One region of the Serratia sp. NA_112.1 genome, then DNA from elsewhere that is predicted to be linked to it. Evidence: predicted binding sites of a transcription regulator. Region 1 holds the regulator's gene; each other region holds the start of a gene.
What was found. The regulator CRP, encoded in region 1, controls carbon source genes, mostly activating them, when cyclic AMP is high. The targets are predictions, from matches to a motif close to ATGTGANNNNNNTCACAT.
Positions count from the first base shown of each region.

Region 2: the regulator CRP is predicted to act here: its motif matches at 1,137-1,154, upstream of ACUTQ5_RS12010 (PTS sugar transporter subunit IIB).
Region 3: the regulator CRP is predicted to act here: its motif matches at 1,595-1,612, upstream of aaeR (HTH-type transcriptional activator AaeR).

Region 1 covers NZ_JBQZFO010000018.1:19,335-22,238, forward strand. The annotation lists gene ACUTQ5_RS21235 (YccS/YhfK family putative transporter) at 1-1,081, opposite strand, end outside; gene crp (cAMP-activated global transcriptional regulator CRP) at 1,136-1,768, opposite strand; gene ACUTQ5_RS21245 (OsmC family protein) at 2,148-2,555, shown strand; gene ACUTQ5_RS21250 (phosphoribulokinase) at 2,595-2,904, opposite strand, start outside.
Region 2 covers NZ_JBQZFO010000004.1:411,601-414,504, forward strand. The annotation lists gene mutS (DNA mismatch repair protein MutS) at 1-514, opposite strand, end outside; gene ACUTQ5_RS12010 (PTS sugar transporter subunit IIB) at 1,341-1,658, shown strand; gene chbC (PTS N,N'-diacetylchitobiose transporter subunit IIC) at 1,670-2,904, shown strand, end outside.
Region 3 covers NZ_JBQZFO010000008.1:91,223-94,126, forward strand. The annotation lists gene aaeB (p-hydroxybenzoic acid efflux pump subunit AaeB) at 1-175, opposite strand, end outside; gene aaeA (p-hydroxybenzoic acid efflux pump subunit AaeA) at 175-1,110, opposite strand; gene aaeX (p-hydroxybenzoic acid efflux pump operon protein AaeX) at 1,118-1,321, opposite strand; gene aaeR (HTH-type transcriptional activator AaeR) at 1,630-2,541, shown strand; gene ACUTQ5_RS16250 (hypothetical protein) at 2,504-2,881, opposite strand; gene ACUTQ5_RS16255 (zinc ribbon domain-containing protein) at 2,878-2,904, opposite strand, start outside.

The DNA of each region.
Region 1 (2,904 bases):
TGGATTTGAACGACAGATAACTGACCAGCGCCGGCCAAAACGGCAGGCGGTTTTGATTGGCCATCAGGTCACGCCGGTAGAGTGGATGCTGGGTACGCAGCAGGCGGGCGATGCGGCTGAAGTGGTAGTAGCAGAACTGCCCAACCGGATTCTCCGGGTGCTGTGCCGCCACTTTTTCCAATGCTGTCAGTTCATTGCCCATATTGAAGCGTTGCGAATGTTGGTGGTAGAGAATATCGTGCGCCACCGTGCGCAGCCGATTGGCAATTACCTGCGCATTGCGGCGGATAATGGCTTCGGCCTGGCTCTGTTCTACCAGTTTTTGCACCTCTTCCGGCAGGTGCAGGCTGACGGTGATGTGTTCCTGCAAATCCAGCGCGACCTGGAAGGTGCGTTGCAGGCGCTTTTGTTCGAGATTGCTGGCATGGGGGAGAAAATTAAGTTGTTGATACAGCAAGGTGATCAGATCCATGACCTTTTGCTGGCGCACCAGCAGGGGAGGTAATGCGGTCTGCGGGTCGGTGTGCTGGGTCAACAGCGAATATTTGGCTTCGAAGTAGTCCGCCAGTTCCAGATAGAGCTGATTAAGCGACTCGCGCATCGGCTGTTCTTTCCACAGCTTGAACCAGAACCAGGTAAACAGGCCGTACCAGGCCGTGCCCACGATATATAACACCGGCGCGTGCCAAAGCGGCACCGTACCGGCCATGCTGAGGGAGAAGATGGCGGCAACTAGCGCAGCAGGCAGCAGACGGGCGTGTAGCGGGCTTATTTCACCGTTGACACCGAGCAGCAGCGCCAGGCCGAGCATCAGTATCGGCAGCGGCAACTGCCACAACAGAGCTTGCTGCAGCAACAAACTGCTGAATGCAAACAGTGAACCGCCGACGATCAGGCGTTTAAAGAAGCGTTTATGAGGCGTGTCCAGCCCGGCGATGTTGCAGCAGGCGGGAACCAGGGAAAATAGCAGGCCGTATTGTAGTTGGCCGATCAACAGCCCGAGCAGAACCGGCAGGCACAGCACCAGCGTTTGTCGTAGTGCGTAATTAACTTCCGGATGATAAATCAGTCGGCGCCACATGATGACTAGGGGCATAAAAAAACGGCGCGAATTATCGCGCCGTTTTTTCAGTGATTAACGGGTGCCGTAAACGACAATAGTTTTGCCGTGGGCGGAGATCAGGTTTTGATCTTCCAGCATTTTCAGAATACGACCAACGGTTTCACGTGAGCAACCGACGATCTGGCCAATTTCCTGACGGGTAATTTTAATCTGCATACCATCCGGGTGGGTCATGGCATCAGGCTGTTTCGCCAGGTTCAGCAGGGTTTGCGCGATGCGGCCTGTAACGTCCAGGAAAGCAAGGTTACCCACTTTCTCAGAGGTGATCTGCAGACGGTTTGCCATCTGAGCTGACAGGCGCATCAGGATGTCCGGGTTAACCTGAATCAACTGGCGGAATTTCTTGTAGGAAATTTCAGCCACTTCACAGGCGGTTTTCGCCCTAACCCAGGCGCTACGCTCCTGACCTTCTTCAAATAATCCAAGCTCGCCGATGAAATCCCCCTGGTTAAGGTAGGACAGGATCATCTCTTTACCTTCTTCATCCTTAATCAGCACCGCGACGGAGCCTTTGACGATGTAGTAAAGCGTTTCGGCTTTTTCACCTTGGTGAATCAGCGTACTTTTGGATGGATATTTGTGGATATGGCAATGAGACAGGAACCATTCGAGAGTAGGGTCTGTTTGCGGTTTGCCGAGAACCATTCGCTGTTATCCTCTGTTGTTATCGCTGCCTTGTGTCACAGGGGTCAGAGTTCCCTGTAAAACGTGCTGTCGCCGTTGTTTTAATGGTAGCTGGCAGCAGGTTTTGAGGCGTGTCATAAATATACGCTGTCGCTCTAGCATATTAACTTGCCGGGAGAGCTGCAAGCTACATTCTGTTAACATACCGGTAAAGGAGCCTTTCCCTGGGAGTTTCCCTGAAATCAGTGTCCCGGAAAGATTTATTGCGGCTCTGTTTGTAGCACAGAGTGAGGCGGGTGTCTTGTGTTGTCTCGCTTCAGCATGATTAGCATCAGGTTCCGTTGCCAGTTTCTATGCGAAAGCGTAGTCTGATTTTAAGAAATTAACCGGAGTGACCAGCATGCAGGCAAGAGTTAAGTGGGTGGAAGGGTTGACGTTTCTGGGCGAATCCGCGTCTGGCCATCAGGTATTGATGGACGGCAACGCCGGCGATAAAGCGCCCAGTCCGATGGAAATGGTGCTGATGTCGGTGGGAGGATGCAGCGCGATAGATGTGGTGTCGATCCTGCAAAAAGGACGCAACGACGTGCGTGATTGCGAGGTGAAGCTGACCTCTGAAAGGCGCGAAGAAGCGCCACGGTTGTTTACCCATATCAACCTGCATTTCATCGTCACCGGTAAAGATTTAAGTGACAAAATTGTTGAGCGCGCGGTGAATCTTTCCGCCGAGAAGTACTGTTCGGTGTCATTGATGCTGAGCAAGGCCGCCAGCGTGACCCACAGTTTTGAGATCCGCGCGGTGTCCTGATAGATAAAGGGGCGCGGTCCGTTGCCGCGCTCCGGTAAGTTAGCCGATTTTTTTGCCTTCCAGCAGTTGCTGCACCAGCGGCGCCATAATCAACTCCATTGCCAATCCCATTTTGCCGCCCGGCACCACCAGCGTATTGATATGCGAGATAAAAGATCCCTGCAGCATCGCCAGCAGATAAGGGAAATCGATCTGATCCAGGCCGCGGAAGTGGATCACCACAAAGCTCTCGTCCAGCGAGGGGATCGCCTTGGCGGCGAACGGGTTGGAGGTATCTACCGTCGGCACCCGCTGGAAGTTGATATGGGTGCGCGAAAACTGCGGTGTGATGTAGTTGATGTAGTCTTCC
Region 2 (2,904 bases), on a different contig from region 1:
GCTGCAACTCTGCCGCCATGGTTTCGATATCAGCGGGTTCCGCCACGCGGAAACGCCCGGAGCTGATGTCCAGCGTGGCATAGCCAAAACCGCGTGCGTCCTGCCAGATTGCCGCCAGCAGGTTGTCCTGACGTTCTTGCAGCAGAGCCTCGTCGGTGATGGTGCCAGGCGTGACGATACGCACTACTTTGCGTTCCACCGGGCCTTTACTGGTGGCCGGATCGCCGATTTGTTCGCACAGAGCGACGGATTCACCGAGCTGCACTAGTTTGGCCAGATAGTTCTCGACCGCATGGTGAGGGACGCCGGCCATGGGAATAGGCTCCCCCGCTGAAGCTCCGCGTTTGGTCAGCGATATATCCAGCAGTTGGGAAGCGCGTTTGGCATCGTCATAGAACAGCTCATAAAAGTCGCCCATGCGGTAGAACAGCAGGATCTCAGGGTGCTGAGCCTTGAGGCGCAGATACTGCTGCATCATCGGCGTGTGCGAATCGAGCTTATCGGTACTATTCATAAGATTACTGTTTCCAATCCATTGAATTTAAAGTTGCTTGTGATGTTGATTGTCATCATTAGGGGTCACGCCGCGGCACAAAAAACTACTCGATAGAGCAGTGGTTGACGGCGGTAAGGATCAATAAGCCCTTAATACTCTCGCTATACTAGCCCAGCGGGCAATCGGCTGTCACAGGTAAAATGGGAAGCTTTACGCAAAGTCGGTTTGTAAGGTATGGATTGCGTTACACAGGTTAATCATGGAGTGATGCAGGGCTGTATTGCAGATGTCCTTAGTGAGTAATCAAAGCAATGCGTTACCCCAATCAGGCGATCTACCGCGAAGGGTACCCTGCTCTGCCTGAAGCTGGCCTGCCAAACCCTGGCCCCCAAAACCCCAGCCATTTACCACTTCTTTTCCATCCCCCGGATCGTCCTATCTTGCTGAAGCGCGCTAATCAAGGGCGAACGATTTTATGGTCACCAATCGACCTATGGACGATCCCGCACACAGAATTATCCATAAACACCCTGCATGTTTTTAACTTATTGTTTATAATTATTATTTGTTTATTTATGACGAATTTATTCAGTAATTAAAGGTTATTTGAGAGACAGGTCACACTATTTTTTTATGTGAAATGTGAAGAGGGTCAATCAGGAAGGTCAAGCAGAGACGGTTCTAACTGCTTGTGGCTTACCGATCCGCTGCACTGCCTCCGTATACTGTCTGCAACCAGGGCAAAGTAAGGGAAATTTTCATAAGGAATGTGCGTGAGGCAATGACTATTGCATCTGGCAAACAAATGACACGGGGCTTTTTTGATTATCTTGAGGGATTGGGTATGGAAAAGAAAAAAATCTATCTGTTTTGTTCTGCCGGTATGTCGACTTCCCTGCTGGTTTCAAAAATGAAAGCACAGGCCGAGAAGTACGAAGTGCCGGTGATCATTGCCGCCTATCCTGAGGCGTTGGCCGCAGAAAAGGGGGCAGAGGCAGATTTGATTCTGCTCGGGCCACAGATTGCCTACACGCTAGCCGAAGTGCAAAAGCAGTTACCCAACAAGCCTGTTGAAGTGATCGACTCTGCTTTATACGGCAAGCTCGATGGCCTGGGCGTATTGAAGGCCGCAGTCGCCACCATAAAAAAAGCTAACCAATAAAGGGGTCTGCCGTGAATACGTTAATTGCCTCGTTGGAAAAGGTCATTCTGCCCTTTGCCGTGAAAATTGGTAAACAGCCCCACGTTAACGCCATCAAAAACGGGTTCATTCGCTTGATGCCACTGACGTTGACCGGCGCGATGTTCGTTCTGATCAACAACGTGTTTCTTAGCTTCGGCGAAGGATCGTTCTTCTTTTCAATGGGCGTGCGGCTGGATGCGTCTACCATTGAGACGTTGAATGGCCTGAAGGCCATCGGTGGCAGCGTTTATAACGGCACCCTGGGGATTATGTCCCTGATGACGCCCTTTTTTATCAGTATGGCTTTAGCTGAAGAGCGCAAAGTCGACCCGTTGGCCGCAGCGCTGCTGGCGGTTGCCGCCTTTATGACCGTGACCCCGTTCAGCGTCGGCGAAGCTTATGCCGTAGGCGCTAACTGGCTGGGTGGTGCCAACATCATTTCCGGTATGGTGATCGGCCTGGTGGTGGCGGAGATGTTTACCTTTGTGGTTCGTCGCAACTGGGTGATCAGCCTGCCGGACAGCGTTCCTTCTTCAGTGTCACGCTCGTTCTCTGCCTTGATCCCCGGCTTTCTTATCCTGTCGATCATGGGCGTACTGGCCTATTGTCTGACGCTGTGGGGCACCAACTTCCACCAAATCATCATGGACAGCATCTCGGCACCGCTGGCAAAAATGGGCAGCGTCGTGGGCTGGGTATATGTGATGTTCTCCTCGCTGCTGTGGTTCTTTGGGGTACATGGTTCAATGGCGCTGGCTGCACTGGACAGCGGTATCATGACGCCATTCGCGCTGGAGAACGTCGAGCTGTACAACAAGTACGGTTCTGTCGAAGCCGCAGTGGCTGCAGGTAAAGAGTTCCACATGTGGGCGAAGCCGTTCGTTGACTCCTACATCTATCTGGGCGGAACAGGTTCGACGCTGGGGCTGATTATTGCCATCTTTATCGCTTCACGCCGCGAAGATTATCGTCAGGTTGCCAAGCTGGCGACGCCGTCGGGCATCTTCCAGATCAACGAACCTATTCTGTTCGGCCTGCCGGTGATTATGAACCCGGTGATGTTTATTCCGTTTATTCTGGTTCAGCCGGTACTGACGATTATTACCACCGTGGCTTATTACACCGGATTGATCCCGCCAATTACCAATATTGCGCCATGGACCATGCCGGTGGGGCTGGGGGCGTTCTTCAACACCAACGGCAGTATTGTGGCCATGTTGCTGAG
Region 3 (2,904 bases), on a different contig from region 1:
CGGAAAAAGGCTCGCCGCCCGCGGCAAAGGCCGTGCCGGCGGCCACGATGGCGGCGGTCATCGCCGACCAGCGTGGGGTTTCCAGATTGAGATGGAAGCCGACGAACAACGCAAACACCACCGCAAAACTAAGTTTGAAGGCAAATCTCAGCCGGATAAAAGTTGGGTTATTCATTAACCGAACTCACGCAGCCGATGCATCAAGCGAACAAAAGGCGAGCCGCTGTCGGTAGCACGGTCATTCTTACCGGTGATCACCACGGTGGCGGTGGTGCCCGCCGGGTACGGGTGCAATTGGTCTTTGTCATCCAGCAGGATTTTCACCGGCACGCGCTGCGCCAGACGCACCCACTCCAGGTTACTGTCGATCGACGCCAGCCCTTTGCTGTTCACGGTGCTGCTGCTGTTGTTGACGGCGGCAGCCAAGCTATCGACGGTGCCATGCATAATACGGTTGCTACCCAGCGGGGTGATTTCCGCACGGTCGCCTTTGTTCAGGCCATTGAGCTTGGTTTCTTCCAGATAGGCCAGAATGTAGAAGCTGTTTTTCTTCACCAGCGCCACGGCGACTGAACCCCGGGTGATGTATTCACCGGCATGCACGTTCAGGTTGGTGATCCACCCGTCGGCCGGTGCGCGCACCGTGGTCCGTTCCAGATCCAATTTAGCCAGTTCACGGGTCGCTACGGCCTTCGCCAACTGATGTTCTACGGTTTGCAAAACGTTATTCGCCTGGTCGATCTCTTCCTGCGACATCGCCTGCACACCGAGGCGCACACGGCGGCCGGCTTCACGTCTTTTTTCTGCCGCCAGCGTCTGGTAGTAGGCGACATCGGCATTGGCTTGCGCCAGTGCCTGTTGGTAGCGCGGCTGGTCGATAACCAACAGCACCTGCCCTTTCTTCACCAGTTGGTTATCCACCAGAGGAACATCGGTCAACAGACCAGTGACGTCCGGAGCAATTGCCACCACGTCAGCGGTAAACTTGGCGTCACGCGTCCAGGGGGATTCGGTGTAAAACACCCAGGCCTTGAATATGGCAACGATCCCCAGCAGGACCAGAATCAGAGTGATCGCGATCCGGGCTATTTTTATTGAAAAATTTTTCACAGCGACCTCAAACGAAAAGACAGGTAATCAGATAGAACAAACAGCAGTACAGCGCGGTATTAAACAGCGCTGGATGCCAGACAAAATCGTAAATCCCGGTGGGTTGCAGCAGGCGGCGCAGCAAAAAAAACAGCGCCAGCGAGAGCAGCAACTCAAAAAATATTGGGGGAAAAGACAGTCCGAAAATGACCATAACCGGAAGCAAACTCATTAATTTTTCCTTATCACTCACTGCGCCGGGCGTTAAGAACTCTATCCATTCACATTCTCTTTACATTTTAGCGGACACGCACCACAAATTCTGGCCCAGACAGGTCAGGAACCTGAAATAAGAGTAAACTCTGGAGCGTACATCCGCGATAGGGACTGCGAGGATATCGGAGGGATCGGCCACCATGGCGCTGCCGATCGCACTCGCGCGTTAGTAAGGTCTTTTCACCCGACCTGTTTATATTAGCGTGCTTACTATCAAGTCATCAACAATCTGTGATCTAAATCACTTTTAAGCCAGAGTGAATAATGGAAAGACTAAAACGGATGTCGGTATTCGCCAAAGTGGTTGAATGCGGGTCATTTACTGCGGCAGCGCGCCAGTTGGATATGAGCGTTTCATCTATCAGCCAGACCGTCTCCAAACTGGAGAATGAGCTGCAGGTCAAGCTGCTCAACCGCAGTACGCGCAGCATTGGCCTGACGGAGGCCGGAAAAATCTATTATCAGGGCTGTCGCCGCATGCTGCTGGAAGCCAGCGAAGTGCATGAGCAGCTGTACGCGTTTAACAATACGCCGACCGGCACGCTGCGTATTGGTAGCTCGTCCACCATGGCGCAAAACGTGCTGGCAACCATGACTGCCGATATGCTGAAAGAGTACCCCGGCCTGACGGTGAACCTGGTAACCGGCATCCCGGCACCGGATCTGATCGCCGACGGGTTGGATGTGGTGATCCGCACCGGTGCGCTGCAGGATTCCAGCCTGTTCTCCAAACGCCTGGGTTCAATGCCGATGGTGGTGTGCGCCGCCAAAAGCTATCTCAGCCAACACGGCACGCCACTAAAACCCAGCGATATGGTCAATTTTTCCTGGCTGGAATACAGCGTGCGACCAGATAGCGAGTTCGAGCTGATCGCGCCAGAAGGCATCAGCACGCGCATCTCACCGCAGGGGCGTTTCGTCACCAACGATTCACAAACCATGATCCGCTGGCTGAAAGCCGGAGCGGGTATCGCCTATGCCCCGCTAATGTGGGTGATCGATGAGATCAAACGCGGAGAGATCGAGATCCTGTTCAAAAACTATCATTCGGATCCTCGCCCGGTGTACGCGGTGTACACCGAGAAAGATAAGCTGCCGCTCAAGGTGCAGGTGTGCATCAATTATCTGACCGAGTACTTTAAGCGCGTGGGGGAAGTCTATCAGGGCTATCGCTGAGCAGCACACGACCCGCCAAGGCGCCAAGCACCAGTAATGCCAGCATGCCCAGTCCCCAGATTAACCAGACGGCATACTTCACCCAGGTGAGCAGCAGTGGGAAAGACCCGACCAGCCAGTTCCCCAGTTGCTGCAACTGCGGCAGCCAAGTGTCCAATAGCGCCTGTGGCACCAGGCTGAGCACCCCGGTAAGCTGCGGTGCCAACTGCGCCGAACCATTCTGCGCCAGCCCCATTAGTGCGGGCAACCAGCCCAATACGCCAGAAACCCCCCAGGCCAGCAGCGTCCATAACGCCATTGCCGCCAACAGCACGGCCACACTCCATCCACGTTTTGTCATGGTTGCCCTCCAGTAGTATTAAC